DNA from 3 places in the Roseibium sp. ROS1 genome. Region 2 is predicted to be linked to each of the others. Evidence: predicted binding sites of a transcription regulator. Region 2 holds the regulator's gene; each other region holds the start of a gene.
The links. Region 2 encodes LexA, which represses DNA repair genes until DNA is damaged. Its sites were predicted from a motif close to TGTTCNNNNTGTGTTCNG; they were not measured.

Region 1 (7,846 bases), on a different contig from region 2:
TGCATGACCAGCTTGGCGGCAAGGAAATGCAGGTCGGTCGCTTCTACCTGAAAAAGCGCAACTACATCGCGGGGATCAACCGCTTCAAGACGGTTGTCGTCGATTACCAGACCACGCGGCATGTGGAAGAAGCCCTGTTCCGCCTGACCGAAGCCTACTACGCGCTCGGTGTCGTCAACGAAGCGCAGACGGCCGCAGCCGTGCTCGGGCACAACTACCCGGACAGCCAGTGGTACAAGGATGCCTATTCGCTGCTCAACAAGGGTGGGTACGAGCCTTCCGAAGACAGCGGCAGCTGGATCAGCCGCGCCTTCAAGAGCATCTGACGCCTGGTTTAATCCCGAAATGGCTTCAGCCTCGCAAATGAGGTTGAAAAGGCCCAAACAGGCTCTTTCAAGACGCTTCGGTCCTCCTATATGGTGGGCCGAACTTTAAGGAGCATCCCTTCATGCTGGTCGCGCTGTCTATCCGTGACATCGTTCTGATCGACCGTCTTGACCTCGAATTTGCCGCCGGCATGTCGGTTCTCACCGGCGAAACCGGTGCGGGCAAATCCATCCTTCTCGACTCCTTGTCGCTGGCACTCGGCGCGCGTGGTGATGCCGATCTCGTGCGTCATGGAGAGGCGCAAGGACAGGTGACGGCTGTCTTTGATGTGGCGGCGGATCATCCCGTTCGCATGTTCCTGCGCGAAAACGATGTCGATGACGATGGCGACATCATCCTGCGCCGTATCCAGACCTCCGATGGCCGCACCCGGGCCTTCGTCAACGATCAACCCGTAAGTGCAGGACTGCTGCGCCAGGCGGGCGCGCTCCTGGTGGAAATCCACGGACAGCACGATGACCGTGCCCTGGTTGACCCGGAAAGCCACCGGGCTCTCATTGATGTTTTCGGAGGGCTGACGGCCGAAGCCGAGGCCGTAGCACAGGCCTTTGCCACCTATCGCGCTGCCGACAAGGCGGTGACAGATCACGAGAAACGTATAGAAGCCGCGCGCAACGAAGCTGATTTCCTGCGTGCTGCCGTCGATGAACTGTCGGCCCTCAAGCCGGAAACCGGCGAAGAGGAGCAACTGGCGGCCCGGCGGACGGACATGATGGCGGTCGAGAAGATCGCCGGTGATCTGAACGAAGCCTTTGAAACCTTGAACGGCACTGCGTCGCCAATCCCGGAACTGGCCAGCCTTCTGCGACGTCTGGAACGTAAGGCCGACCAGGTGCCCAATCTTCTTGGCCAGCCCGTCCGCACGCTTGCCGAGGCGATGGATCTTCTGGAAGAAACGCGCGGCGGACTGGAAAGCGCGCTGCGTGAGACCGAATATGATCCACGCGAACTGGAAGCTGTCGAAGAGCGGCTGTTTGCGCTTCGTGCTGCCTCCCGCAAGTTCTCGGTGCCGGTTGACGAACTGTCCGCCCTGTGTGCCCGCATGAGCGGCGATCTGGCCGATCTCGATGCCGGTGAAGACAAGTTGGCGGCGCTGGTGAGTGCTGCTGGAAAGGCCCGCGCCGAATACGACAAGAAGGCAGCCAGCCTCTCGGACAAGCGGCGAAAGACAGCCAAGGCACTGGAAAAGGCTGTTGAAATGGAGTTGCCCGACCTCAAGCTGGAGCGGGCGAAATTCATCGTCGAAGTTGAAAGCAATCCGGAAAACCGCAGCCGTTCGGGGATCGATCTGCTGGAGTTCCATGTCCAGACGAACCCAGGCACGAAGCCGGGGCCGATGATGAAAGTCGCGTCCGGTGGCGAGCTTTCCCGTTTCCTCTTGGCACTGAAGGTGTCTCTCGCCGACAAGGGTTCTGCCCCGACGCTGGTTTTTGACGAGATCGACACAGGGGTGGGCGGTGCCGTGGCCGAGGCCATCGGCCTGCGTCTGGCACGGCTTGCCGGCAGCGTTCAGGTTCTGACGGTTACCCACGCCCCGCAGGTGGCAGCTCGCGCTGCAGGGCATTTCCTGATCGCCAAGGAAGCGACCAAGAAGGACCGGGTGGCAACGCGCGTCCAGCGTATTGATGAAGACCACCGCAGCGAGGAAATCGCCCGGATGCTCGCCGGCAGCGTTATCACGGAAGAAGCCCGCGCCGCGGCGCGCAGGCTTCTGACGGCTGCGGAATAGGAAATAGGATCCGGAGCGGTGGACAAAAAAAAGGGCGGGTTAGCCGAAGCTCCCGCCCTGTGGTGCAGTTTTCAAATGAGAAATGGTCTTACGGCTCCTTGACGAGCGGTGCTTCCTTCATGTCAGGCAGCTTCAGTTCACCTTCTCCCAGGTTGGGGACATTCAGCTCGATGCTCAGCTCTTCGTCGTTCGTGAAAAAGCCATTGGCATAGAGCAGGCCGCCTGCGATCAGCGCGACGACAAGCGCTCCGGCCATGAACCAGCCAGCGCTGTTGCCGTTCGTCTTCTCGACATAATGCGTTTCACGGTCCTGATAAGCCATTCGTGTCTCCTCATTCCAACATTGACCAGCATCGAGTTTTGCCGGTTCGATGTGCTATCAACGCTTGAGCCCGCCATTCGGTTCCGGTATCCGATTTAATCCGGTCATCAACTCGGCCTGTCCCGCTGACACATTTCGTGAAGACATCATGACTGACACTTCCTTCGCCCAAACCGACATCGACGCCCTGACGCAGGAGGAAGCACAGGTCGAGCTGAAACGGCTGGCGGCGGAAATCGCCGAGCATGACCGCCGCTATCACCAGGAAGATGCCCCGGTGATCTCGGATGCGGACTATGACGCCCTGCGCCGGCGGAACGCGTCCATCGAGGCCCGGTTTCCCAATCTCATTCTTGAAGATGGTCCCTCTGCCCAGGTAGGGGCGGCCCCAGCGTCCGGTTTCGGCAAGATTACTCACCGGGTGCCGATGTTGTCGCTGGACAATGCCTTCAACGATGACGACGTCCGGGACTTCGTCGGCCGCGTGCGCCGGTTTCTGAAGTTCGATCCGCTGATGGGGGCTCTGGCGGTTACCGCGGAACCGAAGATTGACGGTCTGTCGCTGTCTCTTCGGTATGAAAACGGCACTCTGGTTTACGCCGCAACGCGAGGTGACGGCACCACAGGTGAAAACGTCACCGAGAACGCGAAGACGATCAAGGATATTCCGGAGAAGCTGTCCGGCACGGTGCCGGGTGTCGTTGAAGTGCGCGGCGAAGTCTATATGGCGCACAAGGATTTTCAGGCGCTGAACGAGCGCATGGCAGCCAATGGCGGCAAGGTTTTCGCCAACCCGCGCAACGCGGCGGCGGGCTCGTTGCGCCAGCTGAAATCCGAAATCACGGCCTCCCGCCCACTGCGGTTCTTCGCTTATGCCTGGGGCGAGATGAGCGAGCTGCCGGAAGACACCCAGTTCGGCATGGTCAAGCAGCTGGAAGGCTGGGGCTTTCAGGTCAACCCGCTGATGAAACGCTGTGAAACCGTGGAAGAGCTTCTCGGGGTCTATCACGGCATCGAGGAAAGCCGTGCCCAGCTCGATTATGATATCGATGGTGTAGTCTACAAGGTCGACCGGCTGGACCTGCAGGAACGCCTCGGCTTTGTCTCGCGGTCACCCCGGTGGGCGATCGCTCACAAGTTCCCGGCCGAACAGGCCTACACCATTCTCAACGACATCGAGATCCAGGTTGGCCGAACAGGTGCCCTGACGCCGGTTGCCAAGCTGGAGCCGATCACGGTGGGCGGTGTCGTCGTTTCAAACGCGACCCTCCACAACGAAGACTATATCAAGGGTATTGGCCAGGACGGAGAGTCGATCCGTGGCGGCAAGGATCTTCGCATCGGTGACACGGTGAAGATCCAGCGTGCCGGCGACGTCATTCCGCAGATTGTCGACATCGATCTGGACAAACGCCCCGATGGGGCGGAAGCCTTCGAGTTTCCGACTGTCTGCCCCGCCTGCGGTAGCCACGCGGTGCGCGAGGAAAAGGAAAAAACCGGGCGCCGCGATGCGGTGCGCCGCTGCACCGGCGGTCTGATTTGCCCGGCCCAGGCAACGGAAAAGCTCAAGCATTTCGTCTCGCGCAATGCCTTCGACATCGAAGGCTTCGGCGACAAGCAGGTCGACGCCTTCTACAAGGAAGGCCTTGTGATGGCGCCGGCGGACATCTTCACGCTGGAGGAGCGGGACAAGCGCTCTCTCACCAAGTTGCGCAACCGGGAAGGCTGGGGGGCCATTTCGGCGAAGAACCTTTTCGAGGCAATCAACGCCCGGAGAGAGATTGACCTTCATCGTTTCATCTTCGCCCTCGGCATCCGTCACGTGGGCGAGGGCAACGCCAAACTTCTGGCACGTGCCTATGGCTCCTGGGCGGCGTTCTATGCAGCCATGAAGGCGGCGCATGACACGGCGGGTGAAGCCTGGACAGAGCTCAATGACATCGACGGCATCGGCCATATCGTTGCCGAGGCGCTGGCGGAGTTCTTTGCCGAGCAACACAATCTCGACCAGCTCGACGCACTTCTGGTCGAGGTGTCACCCAAGGACGCTGAAAAGATCAACGCCTCCGGCTCGCCGGTCGCAGGCAAGACAGTGGTTTTCACCGGCTCGCTGGAACGTATGACCCGCGACGAAGCCAAGGCCATGGCCGAACGCTTTGGTGCCAAGACAGCCGGTTCCGTGTCGAAAAAGACCGACCTGGTGGTGGCCGGTCCTGGTGCTGGTTCAAAGCTGAAAAAGGCACAGGAGCTGGAGATCGAAGTCATCTCCGAGGATGACTGGTTCGATCTGGTGGGGGCCTGAGGCGCACCTGCCTTCTCTATCTCTGTTTTGCGAAGATAAGGCAGGGGCGGCATGATGCACGGGCTCCCTTGTTTACTGGATCCCCGCCTGCGCGGGGATGACAAGAGAGAGGCTTCGGGACATGGCTTTGCTTCTTGTCATCCCGGTTTGACGCGCAGCGGCAAGACCGGGATCCAGTACCTCCTGTGCTCGCTGGAACCGCAAACCTCTGGGTTTCCCGAAACTGCTATCGGCAGTGCCAATTCAACAGGACTAACGTATATCCGGGAAGAATTTCAACGAAGGCTCCACGTTGCACCTCGATCAGCAATACTATGTCTACATTCTTGCAAGCGGACTGGGCGGCACGCTCTATGTCGGGGTGACGAATGACCTGTTGGGCAGGGTTTCGCAGCACCGTGAAAGCATCGGAAGCCAGTTTACCGCGAAGTATGGCGTGCATCGCTTGGTGTATTACGAAGTTCACGAGGAAATCGAGTGGGCGATCAAGCGGGAAAAACAGCTCAAACGCTGGAATCGTGCCTGGAAGATCCGTTTGATCGAAGAACGGAATCCAAACTGGGACGATGTGTTTCCTAAACTGGTTTGATACTTTTGCGTTGCTTCGATCGTTTTCTGGGCATTGCCAGTTCTCCCGCCGCTTGGTCAAGCAACAGGCTCCCTTGTTTACTGGATCCCCGCCTGCGCGGGGATGACAAGAGAGAGGCTTCAGAGCATGGATTTGCTTCTTGTCATCCCGGTTTGACGCGCAGCGGCAAGACCGGGATCCAGTACCCTCTGTGCTCGCTGGAACCGCAAACCTCTGGGGTTCCTGAAATCTGTCGCGGCTTTGTCAAAAGAGGCGGCCTCACGCAGTTGCCGGTTCAAATAAGAAAAGCCCGCTTCTTGTCCCCACCAAATCGGTCATTCCTGCCTCGCCAGCGCCGGTATGTTGCTATATTGTTCTCAAAACAAGCGCTTGAAACCGGACCAGTAAACCATGACCGACCCGGACGGGTACGACGATTCCTTTGACGATCCATTCCAGCCTATCGGCACGCGGGCGGAGTCCGCGCCTGCTCCCGTGCGGCCGCAAGGAGGGATCGCGGCCAGGGCGATGGCGGCACGGCGGGCACCGGACTATCTGACGGGGCTGAACCCGGAGCAGCGGCTGGCGGTGGAAACGACCGAAGGGCCGGTTCTGGTGCTGGCTGGTGCCGGCACGGGCAAGACCCGTGTTCTGACAACACGCATCGCCCATATCCTGGCAACCGGCTTGGCGCGGCCGTCCGAAATTCTGGCTGTCACGTTCACCAACAAGGCTTCGCGCGAGATGAAGGAACGCATTGCCGGTTTTGTCGGCGGCAATGTGGAAGGCATGGCGTGGCTCGGCACGTTCCACTCCATCTGTGTGAAGATCCTGCGCAAGCATGCCGAACTTGTCGGCTTGAAATCGTCCTTCTCGATCCTCGATACCGACGATCAGATCCGCCTTATCAAGCAGATCATCCAGGCCGAAGGGCTGGACGACAAGCGCTGGACGGCCAAGGCCTTTGCCGGGATGCTGGATGGTTGGAAAAACCGGGCTCTTGGGCCAAAGGATATCCCGGAAGGCGAGGCGCGGGCGTTTGCCAACGGCAAGGGCCGAAAGCTCTACGAGGAATATCAGGAGCGCCTGTCGATCCTGAACGTGGCCGATTTCGGTGACCTGCTTTTGCATGTCATCACGTTGTTCAAGACGCAGCCGGATGTCCTCAAGGAATATCAGCGCCGCTTCCGCTACATGCTGGTGGACGAATATCAGGACACCAACATCGCGCAGTACCTGTGGCTGCGGCTGCTGGCCCAGGGCAACCCGAATGTCTGCTGTGTCGGTGATGATGACCAGTCGATCTACGGCTGGCGCGGCGCGGAAGTCGATAACATCCTGCGCTTCGAACATGACTTCAAGGGCGCCGTCGTCATTCGCCTGGAGCGCAATTACCGCTCAACCAGCCATATCCTGGCTGCCGCATCCCACCTGATTGCCTTCAACGAAGGCCGTCTCGGCAAGACGCTGTTCACCGATTTCGAGGAACCCGACCACGACCTGGTGTCGGTGGCCTCCGTCTGGGACAGCGAAGAAGAAGCGCGCACCATCGGCGACGAGATCGAGACGCTTCAGTCGCGAGGTCATTCGCTCAATGAAATGGCGGTTCTGGTGCGGGCATCCTTCCAGATGCGCGAGTTCGAAGACCGGTTTGTCACGCTGGGGCTTAATTACAGAGTCATCGGCGGTCCGCGCTTTTATGAGCGCATGGAAATCCGCGACGCCATGGCGTATTTCCGCTGTGTCGCGCAACCCGCGGACGATCTGGCGTTTGAGCGCATTGTCAACACGCCGAAGCGCGGTCTTGGCGATGCGACGCTGAAACTGGTCCATGGCGTTGCCCGGGCAGAGCGTATTCCACTGATGCAGGCGGCAAGCCAGCTTATCGATACCGAAGAACTGAAGCCAAAGCCACGCAACGCGCTGAAGTCCGTCCTCGACAACTTCGAGCGCTGGCGGCGTCAGCTCGACCAGATGAAACACACCGAACTGGCGGAAATCATCCTCGATGAGAGCGGTTACACCGAGATGTGGCGGCAGGACCGCTCGGCGGAAGCGCCCGGACGGCTCGATAACCTGAAGGAACTGATCCGGTCTATGGACGAATTTGAATCCATGGCCGGTTTCCTGGAGCACATTTCCCTCGTCATGGACCGGGACAGCGCGGATGCGACCGACGCCGTATCCATCATGACGCTACACTCGGCCAAGGGGCTGGAATTCGACACGGTGTTCCTGCCCGGCTGGGAAGAGGGGCTGTTTCCCCACCAGCGCGCGCTGGATGAATCCGGTCGCGCCGGTCTGGAGGAAGAGCGCCGGTTGGCCTATGTCGGCATCACCCGAGCGAAGAAACGCGCAAAGCTCTATTTCGCGTCCAACCGGCGCATTCACGGCCTCTGGCAGTCCACCGTTCCCTCACGGTTTCTGGATGAACTGCCGCCGGACCATGTCGAGATTGCCGAAGCTTCGTCCAGCTATGGCGGCTATGGCGGTGGCGGTTACGGACCGTCCCGGTTCGACAGTCATGATCCCTTCGAC
Region 2 (7,846 bases):
GGTGCAACCGTCGCCCATGATCTTTACCGACTGCAGGATCGCATTGATCATCAGCGGCTTGTAGACATTCATCTCCAGGTAGCCACTGGCGCCACCTATCCCGACGACGACGTCATTGCCCATCACCTGTGCCGCAACCATCGCCAGTGCCTCGCACTGCGTCGGGTTGACCTTGCCTGGCATGATCGAAGAGCCGGGCTCGTTTGCCGGAATTTTCAACTCAAAGAAACCGCAGCGGGGCCCACAGGACAAGAGGCGGATATCGTTTGCGATCTTGAACAAGGACACTGAAAGTGTCTTCAAGGCTCCGCTCAACATGACGAGAGCATCATGCGCCCCCTGAACAGCAAACTTGTTCGGAGCCGTATAAAACGGCAAGTCCGTCAATTCCGCGATCCGGGTGGCAGACAACTCCGCAAAAAGGGGATGAGCGTTGATGCCCGTCCCGACTGCGGTTCCGCCCAGCGCTAGTCCATAGACATCCTTTAGGGCAAAACTGATGCGCTCAATGTCCTGACGCAGCATTTCCGCATAGCCGGAAAACTCCTGACCAAGCGTCAACGGCGTGGCGTCCTGCATATGCGTTCTGCCGATCTTTATGATGTCGTCCCAGGCGTCGGCTTTGTCTTGCAGGCTCTTGTGGAGCATCTGCACGCCGGGCAAGAGGCGATGTGTCACCTGGAGTGCAGCGGCCATGTGCATTGCTGCGGGAAAGCTGTCATTGGACGATTGAGACAGGTTCACGTGATCGTTCGGATGAACCGGATCCTTTGACCCCAGCACACCACCGGCAAGGGCAATGGCGCGATTGGAGATCACTTCGTTCACGTTCATGTTGGTTTGTGTTCCGCTGCCGGTCATCCACACGTGCAACGGAAAATGGTCGTCAAGTTTTCCATCAATAACTTCGTCGGCTGCCTGGACAATCAACCGCGCAAGATCTGCATCCAGCAACCCCAGCTCTTCGTTTGCAAGGGCCGCTGCCTTCTTCAAAACGCCATAAGCGTGGACAAGCTCTATCGGCATCAGGTCGCTACCGATGGAAAAATACTTCAAGGAGCGCTGTGTCTGTGCCCCCCAGTATTTGTCCTCCGGCACGTCTATTTCGCCGATGCTGTCGCTTTCAGTACGCATATGCGCCTCCTCGTGAGTGGCTCAAGGGGCCAGCAAGGTTTCCGTCAGTTCACTATCGGGATCCTTCAAACCGTCTATGACATCGAAATGATGGCGGCCGGGATCCTCCTTGTAGGTGGCCATTGGCCAGGCATCCGCAAGGAGTTTCGATTGCCTTAGAAACTCCGGACGCTCCGCTCCACCGACCCAGGCGACAACCGGACAGTCGACGGCGGGCACCATCAATGCCGCACTTTCGGCCATGGCATCGTCTTCGTTCATCTGGAAGGACTTGTTCATCACCGTGTTTCTGAGCGGGCGAAGGTCGTGCAAACCGCTGATGGAAACAACACGCTCGATTCGATCCAGAACGTCTTTCGGCAACCGGCTGTCTTCGCAAATCATGCGTGTGACCAGATGCCCACCAGCGGAATGCCCGGCAAGACGGATCGGGCCACCGACGCGAGCAGCCGCCTTCGTAATCGCGACAGAGATTTGCCGCGTGATATCTGCGATCCGCGCATCAGGAGCCAGATCATACGACGGCATGCATACCGTCCAGCCTCTTGCCAGGCAGCCGCTAGAAAAATGCGACCAGGAACTTTTATCGAATCTCAGCCAGTAGCCACCGTGCACGAACACGACGAGCCCCTTGGACTTCCTCTGTGGCCGAAACACATCGAACCGCTGACGATCCCCTTCCCCGTAAACGACATCCAGATCCTTTTCGACCCAGCTTTTCCGGAAGGTTTCCGCTTCCTGTGCCCAGCGCACGATGAAATCGTCAGCGCCTGGAATATAGGCAGCATTTGAGTAGGCATCGTCCCAATCAATAATCGTCATCTCACTCATTCGAAATCCTCAGGCAAACGTCGAAACCGATCGGCGGCATACTTGCACGATTTACCTAGAAAGCGGAACGGTCTGAATGCCAATCTCAACTTGTCAAATGGACTGCCATCAACCTAACGTCTGAAAAACCAGTAGTCGGGAGGCAAACTTAGATGGTGGAGCGCTGTTCCAATCGCGTGGCCAATCTTGCGCATTTTCTGTCCAGGAACGCTGCCCGGTGGCCCTCAGGGCCTGCGGTTGTCGAGGATGGGGTCACCTTGAGCTGGTCAGAAATCGATTCGCGCGTCTCCGCACTTGCCAAAGGTCTCCAATCGGAATTCGGCGTTTCCAAGGGCGACGGCTTGCTGGTCCAGGCCCAGAACTCGCATCAGATGATAGAGATCATGTTGGCGGCATTTCGTCTGGGAGCCATCTGGGTTCCCTGCAATTTCAGACAGGCTCCGGGCGAGACGGCCTATGCTGCGGTAAAAGCGAAGGCGAAGGTTTTCCTGTGTGACGCTGATTTTGGTGCTCAGGCCGATGCAGTGCGAAACGCCAGAGATCAGCTGACACGATGCATTACAATTGGAGCCAGCGACTTTGGCACAAGCTATGAGGATCTCCTCTCCCGTTACCAGGGACAGGTCCTGCAGAACGAGGCAGTGGACTATAACGATCCCTGTTGGCTGTTCTTCACCTCAGGCTCGACTGGCCGCCCGAAGGCGGTTGTCCTCAGTCACGGGCAGATCGGATTCGTTTGCGTCAACTACATGGCAGACCTGTTGCCCGGGACGACGGAGCGCGATGCGTCGCTGGTCATAGCTCCATTGTCACACGGTGCAGGGTTGCAACTGATTGCCCAGCTATCAGTTGGTTCCACACATGTTCTCCTGCCCGGAGGTGGCTTCAATCCTTCGACTGCATTCGAGTTGATCGAAAAACACAAGGTCAGCAATCTCTTCACCGTTCCCACAATCGTCAAACGCCTGGTGGAAGACCCTTCTGTCGATCAGTACGATCACTCGAGCCTTCGTCACGTCATTTATGCGGGGGCTCCCATGTACAGGGAGGATCAGAAGCTGGCACTCCAGAAATTGGGGCACGTTCTGGTTCAATACTACGGACTTGGCGAGGTCACCGGAAACATCACCGTGCTACGGCCACAGGATCATTTTCTGGAGGATGGACCTGAGACACGCAGCGGCACATGCGGTACGGAGCGCACGGGTATAGAGGTTTCGATCCAGGACGAGGATGGCAATCATCTACCCCCCAATGAAACGGGTGAAGTTTGCGTCATCGGTTCGGCAGTCTGTGCTGGCTATCTGGAAGACGAAGACGCCAACCAGAAGTCTTTCCGGAACGGCTGGTTCCGCACCGGAGACATCGGTCACATGGATGTACAGCGCTACCTCTTCCTGACAGGCCGAGCGTCGGACATGTACATTTCTGGTGGCTCCAACGTCTACCCGAAGGAAGTCGAGGAAGTGCTGCTTACACATCCGGATATTTCCGAGGTCGCAATTCTCGGCATTCCGGACAGGCAATGGGGCGAAGTCGGCCTAGCCGTTTGTGTGGCTGCCCCAGACAAGTCACCCGACCCTCAGGAACTCAGCGACTATCTGAACGGCAAGATCGCCCGCTACAAGATGCCTGCACGTTATCTCTTCATTCCCGGAATGCCGACAAGCGCCTATGGCAAGATCACCAAGAAACTGGTGCGGGAGCATTTGACCGAGAAAGGCCTGTTGTGAGACGGCCCGCCCCCAGATCTCTGTCCGACATTCGTCATCCCGGCCCTTCTGCCATCAATCGGCTCCCACATGCCAGATGTCTGGCGAAACCATTGGAAATCTCCCTGGCAGAGCAAACTCCCTTGCTGGAGGCGCTGGGCCGCTTCGCCACGCACCAAGGACTGAGCTCCGCCGTTCTCGATCTTTCCGGGCTCACGCTCGAAGCGTTCGACTTCGTAATGCCTGCCTGTGCAATCGATGACCGACATGCAGCCTGGTACAGCGACACGCACTCTTCGAAAGGCGCAACGCTGGAGTCCGCAGTTGCCATTCTCGGGATACGAGATGGTGAATGGTTCGCTCATGTACACGCTTATTGGCACGAGGAAGAAGTCGAGCACCTTGGCCACTTACTGCCGCATACGCTGAAGGTTGCGCATCAGGGGGCTATCAAAGGGTACGGCCTGCAAGGCGCAGCGTTCGTGGCATCGCTGGATCCGGAAACCGAATTCACGCTGTTTCGTGTGCAACAGGATGACGAACAGTCACGGACAACCGACTACAATGCGCTTATCACCACACTCGCTCCGTTTGCCGACCTGACGGACAGCATCCAAGAACTCGCAAAAGAGCTGAAAGCACCCTCCTTCGAAGTCTATGGACTGGGCAGTCTGGCCGGAGCAGCGTTCCGCGATGCCCAGCCGATGACAGGTCTGATCTCCGAGATACTCCTGTCTGCAAACGCTGGCGCGAAACCGGAGCAAGAGCTTTGCGTCCCAATCCGCGCCGTCGATCTCGAAGGTGGACTGCATCGGGGCATTCTCACCGCTGGTGGCGCGCCGACTTTGATCACCTGTGAACTGCTGATCATGACCGGATCGAAGGACGACCTAAATCCGATATCGGAGACGGATTGAATACGGCAACTTGTTCGAAGCCAAGAACAGTAAGAGAACATTTACCCTTGCAGAACACAATGAGAACAGGTACCATGTTCTTGATTTGTACCAGATGTTTTCTCGGTCAGGGGACGCCTACATGCTGACGCGCAAGCAGTACGAACTGCTCATGTTCATTCACGAAAGACTGAAAGAAACCGGTGTGCCGCCGTCTTTCGACGAAATGAAGGATGCGCTCGACCTGCGCTCCAAGTCCGGCATTCACCGCCTGATCACCGCGCTTGAAGAACGTGGCTTCATCCGGCGCCTGCCAAACCGGGCCAGAGCCATGGAGGTTGTTCGTCTTCCGGACTCCATCGCACCCGGCTTGGGCGCTCCACGACCAAGAGGCAGCTTCTCACCTGAAATCATTGAAGGCTCACTCGGCAAACCGGAGCCGGAAAAAGCTGCACCGGTGCCAGTGTCCAGTGTTACGGAAATTCCCGTCATGGGCCGCATTGCAGCCGGCGTGCCCATCGAGGCCATTCAAACACACAGCCATACCATCACAGTGCCGCAGGACCTGCTTGGTCGCGGGGAACACTACGCGCTGGAGGTTCGTGGTGATTCCATGATTGAGGCGGGCATTCTGGACGGTGATACCGTTCTTATCCGCCGGACCGACAGCGCCGACAGTGGCGACATCGTGGTTGCACTCGTGGACGATGAAGAAGCCACCTTGAAACGGCTGCGCAAGAAAGGCGCTTCCATCGCTCTTGAAGCAGCCAACCCGGCATATGAAACCAGGATCTTCGGTCCCGGCCGCGTTCGTGTTCAGGGCCGCCTCGTTGCCCTGTTTCGTCAGTACTGACCAGTCACTCCTCTGCGCGCGCTTCGGCCACCGAGGCGCGCTCGGCTAGACGCAGGCTGTCTCTTGTTACCGTTCCCTGCTGATGCCAGGGGCGCGGTGGGTCAGGGATGGCAAACTTCAGTTTCCCGATTTTCAGATTTTCGTTTGGCGGATGGCCCGGTCCACTGGCACCGCTCGTAGCATTCGCGGCCTCGCTGAAATCACCGGGCGATAGCCAGATGGAGACGGCACCACGTTCGGTGCGCGTACCGTGATCCAGAACGAGGGCTGCACCGCAGCTCTCCGGAGCGACAAGATCGGTCACGACCAAATCGGCATATCGGCAATCCAGCTGAAACGCTTCAAATGTCTTTGGCTGCGCGATTGCAAGAAACGATTGCCTGCCATCCAACCGTTCTGCGTCCTCTGAATTGACGTAGGCCCTGATGACACAACCGTCCTCATCGCAATTTCTTTGAGGCGATTTCATCTTGCGCGACAAGATCGCATCATTCCTCACTCCTTCCGACTGCAGCCAGAGATCACTTGCAAACGATCTTCCCCTTGCTGCGTAGCGCAAAATTCCCGTTTCATCGCGGGCAGCAATTCGAGAGCCGCTTGCAGCAATCTGGATATCCGGAGGCCGGCTGGTGAGAACAATCAATATTCCTGCGACGAGAGGCACTCCTGCGAGCACACGCTTTCTGCCAGGCACCAACAATCCGGCAAATAATGATGATAGCAACAGCAATGCAGCAGCCCCGTCGAGCCTTCCGGAAGTTCCGCCGCCGGCATCAAGGGCTGCGGTAAAGGAAGCAACCTTCAACAGAAGTGAAACTCCGAAAGACATGACAGCCAGAGGGAGAGCCGCAAGGCCGAAGGGCATCAGAACGAATGCAAATACTCCCATCGGCATCACAACAAGTGAAAACACCGGCATTCCCAGCAAGTTGCCGACAAGGCCATAGGGCGCAATGCGGCTGAAGTGATGAGCTCCTATAATGCCGGTCGCCAGCCCTGCGACCAATGCGGTGACAAACAGCCCTGCAACCCACTTGCCGAGGTAAAGACAAGTCGCCATGCCCCATCCGGACAGTCTTTCACCAGATGACAGGGAACGATCTCGCTGCCGCCACAGGTCATATACGGCGACCAGGCAGATCACGGCAGCGAAGGACATCTGGAAGCCGGGAAAAAACAACCGCTCAGGAGCAATCAGCAAGAGTACGAGGCCAGCCAACGCTACGCTTCGCAGGGTCAGGCCGCGTCGCCCCACCAGAATTCCGACAAAGACAATCGCGATCATCAGGAACGAGCGCTGCGTCGCAACCGCACCACCGGACAGAAGCAGATAGACAACTGCAGCACCAAGGGCTGAAAGCGCGGCCCATTTGTGCACCGGCCACCTGAGCGTCAGGATCGGCACCAAGGAAAAGAGCAGCAAGACCGCCCCATAGGCGCCGCCGGCAAAGAGCGCCATATGCAGTCCGGAAATTGCAAGAATGTGAGCCAGTCCGGCGGCCCGCAAAATCTCTTCCTGCTCGTCGGTTATTCCGCTGCGGTCTCCAACCAGAAGAGCAACGATCAGTGCGGTTTCCGGCCGTTCCGAAAGATTGCCCCTGATACGCTCCGCAAGGTCTATTCGAAGCTTGGCAACGGCAACGGCTGGGCGAAATTCATTTCCAGCCTCCTCAGTCTCGATGACCTCGGGAGACCCGAAACTGAAACCCGTCGCACCTATCTGCTGAAAGAAGGCCCGGAAGGAATAATCGTATCCTCCTGGAAAGACGGGACCTGCAGGGGGAAACAACCGCGCACTGACGCTCACGGTGCGCCCCACTTCAATGTCGCTTCCTGCCGGAACGCGCAAGCGCACCTTGGCGGGAAACTCGCCCTCCTCGACAGGACGCCCATTGACCGAGGATACGGCCAGCACGATCCGGTGACCGGCTGCCGCGCTGTCAATCTCTTCTATGTAGCCAGCAAGATCTGCGTTCATCTGTTCGGCAAGGCGCGGCGCCGAAACATATGCCGTGCGAAGACTGGAAGCTGCCAGTCCGGCAAAGAATGCCAGGAAGAGAACGACGGAAACCGCCACCGTGCCGCGCAGCTTCACACGCCAGAGTACCGCGCTTACCAGCACGACCAGAACTCCCAACAGAACCCAGGAAGGTTCTTCAGGCAACCAAACGTAAACACCAATTCCCGCAGCAAACGCGAAGGCACACCACAACAGCCCTTGCGAATCCCAAAGACGATCTGCTGACGCATTGTGAGCAAAATAAGTGTGACCAGCACCCGCTAGCCTTGAACGCCGTTTCTCACGCACTTCAGGCGTGAGCACGGCAGGTGATAAATCCTCGCGCTCAACATCAAGGGTTGCCGTTTGCGACCGGCCGGCAGAAATATCGAGCGGACCGGACCGTGACGTCACTTCAGCT
Region 3 (7,846 bases), 310 kb from region 2:
TGCCCGGATACTGGCGGACGTTGACCGATTGCTGTTTGGAAGCAACCGCGTACCAGTCGACTGCAGAAGACGAAACCTGCCGGCCGCCTGGTGTCGTTACTTCATAACCGGCGCGGTCGAGATAGCTCGGGTCGTTTGCCAGTTTCGGCAGCATTTCATTGACAATGATCGAATACGGCACGCCCCAATAGGGATTGTATTCAACGATTTCGATCTTGTCGTAGAAGAAGTTGGTCTGATTGGACTTCTTGCCGACAACCACCCGCATGCTCAATGGAGCTTCGTCAGGCGCGGTATAGGTCGCGGTGAAGGCAGCCTGGTTGATGAAAACCTTGCGTTCGCCGAGCTCTTCGGGAAGCCAGCGGCTGCGCTCCATGGCCAGTTCGACTTTGGCGATTTTCGCCGCGTTGGTTTCGCCGACCATCGCGTTGATGGTGTTCTTGCCGATGATACCATCCGGCGTGAGCTTGGCTTCCTTCTGGAAAGCCTTCACCAGCTCAACGAGTTCCGGAGAATAAAGTTCAGCGCCATCATAGGCAGTCAGCGTCTCTTCATGAGCCGACTTGAGTTCCTCCGAGCCGTTCTTGGCGATCGCGGCGACGATGTTCTTCATTTCCGGGCTGGATTTGCCAGCCTTCAGGAGTGTGCCGGGCGCGATGACGATCTGGTCGGCGTCTTCATCTTCTGCTCGCAAGCGGGCTAACTCTTCGGTCAGCTTGCGAAAATGTTCACTCTGAGGCTGCGCTTTGGCAACTGCTGTTTCGGCATTGGCCGCTGCCTTGAATCCTTCCAGGGCTGCAACGAGATCGACTTCATGCCTCGGCAGATCGTGATATTCGGAAATCCGGTTCGGATCGACACGTCCGCGCCTGGAATCCAGAACATATGTCAGAACGGCTGCACTCATCTCCATCTCGAACCGCATCGTGGCGGCATCGAGTGCCTCACCTTCAAGACCTTCAGTTACGGGAAGATCGACGACATAGTCTTCCGGATTCAGCGCAAATTTGCCTGTTTCAGCGAGACTACTGCGGACCGCGATTGCCTTTTCTGTCGGCTTACCGTCTTTCACCCAGACGAAATCGGGATGCTCACGATAGAATGAAATGACTGCAGAACCCACTTCCGGAAGGACGGTGAGCGACATGTCTTTCAATGCCGGACGCGCCGTGTCGAATGCGGTCAGAACGACCGGAGCCTGTGGCAGGCTATCGCTTTCGGTGCTCGGGGCATCCGTCGTTTCAACGGGCTGGACATCAGGCTTCACCTCGGCAGACTTGATCTCCGACAGTTCAGCCAGCGAAACCTTCTTCCAGCTGTCGGCCGAGTAATTGAGGTAGCGCGGCGCAGAGACCTTTGCGGTAACGACCTTCTTGCTAAGATCCTTTTGGCGCTCACGCTCCTGCTGCCGGCGATGCGCTTCCGGATTGAACAGACGCTGGAACAACCCCTGCGCGGAAGCAGGCTCAACCGAGACCAGGTTAAAACCGGAAAAAAGCACCGTCGCCATCAAGCCAGCCCTGAGGGACGTCCCCAGGACGGAACGTTTCGGTTTTTTCCTGGTACATTCGCTCAGTGCCATTGCATTCGCTCGCATTGTCTAAACCCGCTTATTTTAAATCTTTTCGAACCTGACGCCTTGCCCAAGTCACCAGGGTTTTATTGCTTCCCTGCAAGGATCGAAGGCTGTTCGGCATATCCGCCGTGGATGTTCTACATCCGAGCGTGATATGGCAACGCAGTTACCGTGCAACCGGGCCCCGCGACCCGATTCCCGGAAACTGCGCCCGTAAACCGTTTGATACTATAACAGGGTTCATCAGATGGTTAAGGGGCGCCGTCCTACACAGGTTTGAAATCAGCCGACTGTGACGATTTTGCCTCGTTGCTGACAGTACAGCTGCCCACCATCACGGTGCCAGAAACGGCAGAACTGCGGCTGTTTGGAAAAACAACCTGGCGTGATTGGCATCACGCCGCCTTCTTCGTCAAAGGGGTATCTACGGCTTCACGAGTACGTGAGACATTACCGGAGAGCCAAATGCCGTTTCAATTCAATGTTGGTGACCATTCGTCACCGATCTGGAAATACACAAGTTTCAACTCTTCCCAGTATTCAAAGCTGAAATGGGCCAGAAACAAGCTTTTCAAGATGGTCAAGAACAACCCGGGATGTAATGCCTATTTCCGGACGCTGCCCAAGGGGCGAAGCTTGTCGGACATGATCAACGACAGCTCGATTTGGGTGAATTACGGACCGACCATTTCGCCGCTACATGGGGAAATCCACGTTCCTTCAGGGGAAATCGCGGTTGGTGACCGGGCCTTTAAAATGGGCAGGTGGATGGTGCTGGCCACCATCATTCATGAATTCGCGCATCACAACGGCGCCCCGATTACGGGTGGCGACACACGCGCAGAAGAAGCCGTCTATCACTGCGGTCTCGGCAGTGCGAAGGAATATTACGACGGCGTTGATGACCCGACCACGCCTTACGACCCGAACGTCGGCGGTTGATCAACATAACCTGGTGCGCGGCCCCAAAGCATGGGACCGCACCCGGTAGGGCAGAAAAAGATCAGAACGGAATTTCGTCGTCCATAGGGCCGCCACCGCCACCGGACGGACCGCCGTAACCGCCACCGCTGCTGGAACCGCCGCCATAGCCACCACCGAAATTCCCGCCGGAACCGGAACCGGAACTGGAACCGCCGCCGCCGAAGCCACCTCCGCCGCCGCCTTGTGAGTCATTTCCGTAATCGGGAAGACCGCCGGATGCACCGCCACCTTCGCCGCGGCCGTCAAGCATGGTCAGGTTGGAGTTGAAGCCCTGCAGCACGATCTCGGTGGAGTACCGGTCCTGACCGGACTGATCCTGCCATTTGCGGGTCTGAAGCTGGCCTTCGAGATAAACCTTTGATCCCTTGCGCAGATATTGTTCCGCAACTTTGCAAAGACCGTCGTTGAAGATCACGACGCGGTGCCACTCCGTCTTTTCACGACGCTCACCGGTGTTGCGGTCGCGCCAGGATTCCGACGTCGCAATCCGGAGATTGGCGATCGGGCGGCCATCCTGCGTACGGCGGATTTCCGGGTCTGCTCCCAGATTGCCGACCAAAATTACTTTGTTGACGCTGCCCGCCATACTGAACTCCTGTTTGTTTTTCGTTGACCCCGCCGACGATGTTCGTGTGCTTCTCCGGCACGTGTCGATAAACGGTCAACGTTGCAAGCTTTGCTGCTAGAAACCAGAACCCTAACGGCACGCCAACAGCTTCGCCGCTATTTTCGCCAGGCTTCACTCATTTTCCACAAGGCAACTCACAAACTGCTGCCTGGTTCATCCGCCTAAAATTCGAGCAAAGTCGACAGACACAATCCTTGATTGCACCAAGTTACAATTTGCTCCACTTTTGTTCCAATCAAGCCCCGATTTTTCTGTCAGGACATTATCTCATGAACTGCGAGGTTTCGGTCACCTATTTCTGCTCGGTTCCTGACGCGGCAATCGTTAATGTACTTGTTTTGTTCTTATCATTTCTGTAAAAGCGATTCAATCAGGCATCGCATCGACGAGTGCCTCTGGCACGATAATGAAAATGCCTCACTGGAAGCTCCGCCCGAAACTGCTATATCGGGGCAAACAGACATCATCGGCAATGGACCATCTTAGCGTATGCGAGAGCAACAATCGTCTTTGGGCGACGCATGCGGTCAGGAAGAACGACAATGAAGACAGCCAAGGGATCGCAGTCGGAAGAAGCCTGGAAGGCGGACCCAACACGGGTCATCAGCATCCGTGGCGCACGAGAGCATAATCTCAAGGGCGTCGACCTGGACCTGCCCCGCGACAAGTTGATTGTCATGACCGGCCTGTCTGGCTCAGGCAAGTCGTCACTCGCCTTCGACACCATATATGCAGAAGGACAGCGGCGGTACGTGGAAAGCCTGTCCGCCTACGCGCGTCAGTTCCTGGAAATGATGCAGAAACCGGACGTCGACCAGATCGACGGACTGTCGCCGGCAATCTCCATCGAACAGAAGACCACGTCCCGCAATCCGCGCTCCACAGTTGGAACGGTTACGGAAATCTACGATTACATGCGCCTTTTGTTTGCGCGTGTCGGCGTTCCCTATTCCCCTGCTACCGGTCTGCCGATCGAAAGCCAGACCGTCAGCCAGATGGTCGATCGCATTCTTGAGCTGGAAGAAGGTGCCCGCCTCTACCTGCTCGCGCCGATGGTTCGCGGCCGCAAGGGCGAGTACCGCAAGGAACTTGCCGAGCTGATGAAGAAGGGTTTCCAGCGCGTCAAGATCGACGGAACCTTCCATGAGATTTCCGAGGCCCCTGCCCTCGACAAGAAATTCAAGCACGATATCGACGTCGTCGTAGACCGTATCGTCGTGCGTGACGATATCTCCGGTCGGCTTGCCGATTCACTGGAAACGGCGCTGAAACTTGCCGATGGCATTGCAATTGCCGAATTTGCCGACAAGACCGACGAGAACGGCAACCCGGAACGGCTGATCTTTTCCGAAAAATTTGCCTGCCCTGTATCCGGCTTCACCATTCCGGAGATCGAGCCGCGTCTGTTCTCGTTCAACAATCCCTTCGGTGCCTGCCCCACTTGTGATGGCCTTGGAACGACACTCGCTTTTGAAGAAGACCTGGTTGTTCCTGACCACTCGCTATCCTTGCGCGAAGGAGCTGTCCTGCCGTGGGCGAAGACAGGGTCGACATCACCTTATTATGCCCAGACGCTGGAAGCACTCTGCAGTCATTTCAAGGTGTCCATGGCAACGCCCTGGAAGGATCTTCCTTCGGAAGTGCGCGAGGCAATCCTTCATGGAACTGGCAATGCGAAGATTGAATTCGTCTATGATGACGGCGTCCGCAGCTACCGGACAGAGAAGACCTTTGAAGGTGTAATCGGCAATATCGAACGGCGGTGGCGCGAGACGGAATCCACCTGGGTTCGCGAGGAACTGGCAAGGTTTCAATCCGATCATGCCTGCCCGGCTTGCAGCGGGTTCCGTCTGAAGCCGGAAGCGCTTGCCGTCAAGATCGCCGGCAGGCATATCGGTCAGATCACCGAACATTCCATTCGCGATGCAAGCCTCTGGTTTGAAGCCCTGCCGGAGCAACTGAACGACAAACAGAGCGAAATCGCAGGCCGCATCCTGAAGGAAATTCGCGAGCGGCTGAAGTTCCTGAATGACGTTGGCCTTGAATATCTCACCTTGTCCCGCTCTTCCGGAACACTGTCAGGTGGCGAAAGCCAGCGTATCCGCCTCGCCTCGCAGATCGGCTCGGGGCTGACAGGAGTTCTCTATGTACTGGATGAGCCGTCCATCGGCCTTCATCAGCGCGACAACGCCCGTCTTCTGGAAACGCTGAAACACCTGCGCGATCTCGGCAATACGGTGATTGTGGTCGAGCATGATGAAGACGCGGTGCTGACTGCCGATTACGTTGTCGACGTCGGACCTGGAGCAGGCGTCCATGGTGGGCAGATCGTCGCCAAGGGCACTCCCTCCGAAATCATGGCCAATCCCAATTCGTTGACGGGGCAGTACCTGTCTGGATCCATGATGGTTTCGCGCAACGACGAGCGCAGAAAAATCAACAAGAAGCGGAAGATCTCCGTTCGCGGCGCCCGCGGCAACAATCTGAAGGACATTGACGTCGACGTGCCGCTCAGCACGTTTACCTGTGTCACCGGTGTGTCGGGTGGCGGCAAGTCCACGTTCCTGATCGATACGCTCTACAAGGCCGCAGCTCGTCGCCTCAATGGCGCGCGGGACAACCCTGCCCCGCACGATCGCATCGAAGGCCTGGAAGTGCTCGACAAGGTCATCGACATCGATCAGTCACCGATCGGCCGGACCCCCAGATCCAACCCGGCGACCTACACCGGTGCCTTTACCCCGATCCGTGAATGGTTCGCCGGCATGCCTGAAGCCAAGGCCAGAGGCTATCAGCCCGGCCGGTTCTCCTTCAACGTCAAGGGAGGCCGCTGCGAAGCCTGTCAGGGCGACGGCGTCATAAAGATCGAAATGCACTTTCTGCCGGATGTGTACGTCACTTGCGACGTATGCAAAGGCAAACGGTACAATCGGGAAACGCTCGAGGTCGAGTTCAAGGGCAAGTCGATTGCCGACGTGCTCGACATGACCGTGGATGAAGCCGCCGTGTTCTTCTCCGCAGTACCCGCCGTGCGCGACAAGATGGAGACTCTGGCGCGTGTCGGTCTCGGCTACATCAAGGTCGGCCAGCAGGCGACCACGCTCTCAGGTGGTGAAGCGCAGCGCGTAAAGCTTGCGAAGGAACTCTCCAAGCGCTCGACGGGGCGTACGCTGTACATTCTGGACGAACCCACGACAGGCCTGCATTTTCACGATGTCGCAAAACTGCTGGAAGTGCTTCACGAACTGGTCGACCAGGGCAACACCGTACTGGTGATCGAGCACAATCTTGAAGTCATCAAGACGGCAGACTGGATTATCGATCTGGGACCGGAAGGAGGCGACGGTGGCGGCACGGTGGTTGCTACCGGGCGGCCTGAAGACGTTGCCGAGGTTTCGGAAAGCTACACGGGTCAATTCCTGCAGGAACTGCTGCAGCGACGTCCGCAACGGGCACACGACGCTGCGGAATAGGTCTTAACCAGTCTCCAGTTACGTGACGACAGGCATGTGTGCACCGCACACATGCCTTTTTCATTTGTATTTCCGCATGTTCCACGAATCATCTCGAATCTGCCTGCGCAGGCTTTGCTGCATTGCATCAAACGCATGTCAGGCATGCAGAGATGGCACTTCTTTTATTTCGAGTGGTGAAATATATCATTGGACAACAACGGCGCGGAACGCACACGCGTTTCGATAATTAAGGAATAAGAAGATGTTTGACACCGTGCGCCAAAAGTACAGCAACTGGGTGAGCTACCGCCGTGCGGTTGACGAATTGTCCCGCCTTTCGGCTCGTGAGCTTGCCGACCTCGGCATCTGCCGCAGCGACATCAAATTTGTCGCACGTCGTCAGATTGGCTGAATGAAATAAAGAGATCGCGTCCCTAGGCATCCTCCTCCCAGCCGACGGGCGTGTGACACGCAGGGCATCCTCCTCCCAGCCCTGTCACGTCGAAACGTCGCCCGCCAGCACCTCCTCCCGCTGGCGGGCGTTCGTTTTTCTGGCGTCCTGATTTCCTCCCATCCCTGTCTGGTCAGGCAAGAGATCCCTCAAAATTCTGACACTCCAACGCCAAGTGCGATATCTGGATGTGCTCAACTGTCTCCAGGTCGATGTCTCTGCTCTTGCGGCGACAGCTCGCTCATTCCTCCAAGCGAAGCGCTCCCTGTGAGAACGCCCAAGCGATGCGAGTCAGCACAAAATAGGTATTCACAAGCTGGGTCGTTACCCGGGCCGGGGACGCATTCGGATAATTTGATGTCTTCGCTTGTTGCGATGCCATGTTTTCGATTGGGCTGGTAGATCGACAACCTGTCTTGTGAACTCAACCGTCTTCACCGTCTATCGCCGCCTGCCTTCCGTCATCGCAGATCACCCGTGCGTACCAGGTCAGTCTAAAGTTTTCAGGCGATACCAAATGACGGGCTGATCCGTAGAAAGGAACCCTCCCGACTGCATTTTCATTTCGCACCTGCGAACACTCAAATCATGACAGCTATGCGAAGCATGCGGGTCGTTTTGCCATTTCAACCCCATTAAGGCTTTTTTAATCTGCATTTTTTGCATATCAGCTTCGCGATTTCCCCTCTACCTCGCACTGCACAAAACACCTATCTTCCAGCCTGTAAGAGATGAACGGGCCAGACGCCGAT

Region 1: ACYQ6M_RS04935 (ATP-dependent helicase) is a predicted target of LexA. The motif match lies at 5,670-5,687, and genes of this name have one in related genera.
Region 3: ACYQ6M_RS13560 (single-stranded DNA-binding protein) is a predicted target of LexA. The motif match lies at 3,405-3,422, and genes of this name have one in related genera.

The regions. Positions count from the first base shown of each region.
Region 1 is NZ_BAAGIG010000001.1:1,098,371-1,106,216, forward strand. Features, by position in the region: gene ACYQ6M_RS04910 (outer membrane protein assembly factor BamD) at 1-326, shown strand, start outside; gene recN (DNA repair protein RecN) at 449-2,116, shown strand; gene ACYQ6M_RS04920 (hypothetical protein) at 2,205-2,438, opposite strand; gene ligA (NAD-dependent DNA ligase LigA) at 2,587-4,740, shown strand; gene ACYQ6M_RS04930 (GIY-YIG nuclease family protein) at 5,033-5,329, shown strand; gene ACYQ6M_RS04935 (ATP-dependent helicase) at 5,720-7,846, shown strand, end outside.
Region 2 is NZ_BAAGIG010000002.1:1,494,765-1,502,610, forward strand. Features, by position in the region: gene fumC (class II fumarate hydratase) at 1-1,134, opposite strand, end outside; gene ACYQ6M_RS14925 (alpha/beta hydrolase) at 1,156-1,965, opposite strand; gene ACYQ6M_RS14930 (acyl-CoA synthetase) at 2,118-3,698, shown strand; gene ACYQ6M_RS14935 (hypothetical protein) at 3,791-4,594, shown strand; gene lexA (transcriptional repressor LexA) at 4,716-5,426, shown strand; gene ACYQ6M_RS14945 (ComEC/Rec2 family competence protein) at 5,431-7,839, opposite strand.
Region 3 is NZ_BAAGIG010000002.1:1,186,519-1,194,364, reverse strand. Features, by position in the region: gene ACYQ6M_RS13570 (L,D-transpeptidase family protein) at 1-1,510, opposite strand, end outside; gene ACYQ6M_RS13565 (hypothetical protein) at 2,042-2,518, shown strand; gene ACYQ6M_RS13560 (single-stranded DNA-binding protein) at 2,580-3,146, opposite strand; gene uvrA (excinuclease ABC subunit UvrA) at 3,731-6,661, shown strand; gene ACYQ6M_RS13550 (DUF1127 domain-containing protein) at 6,906-7,055, shown strand.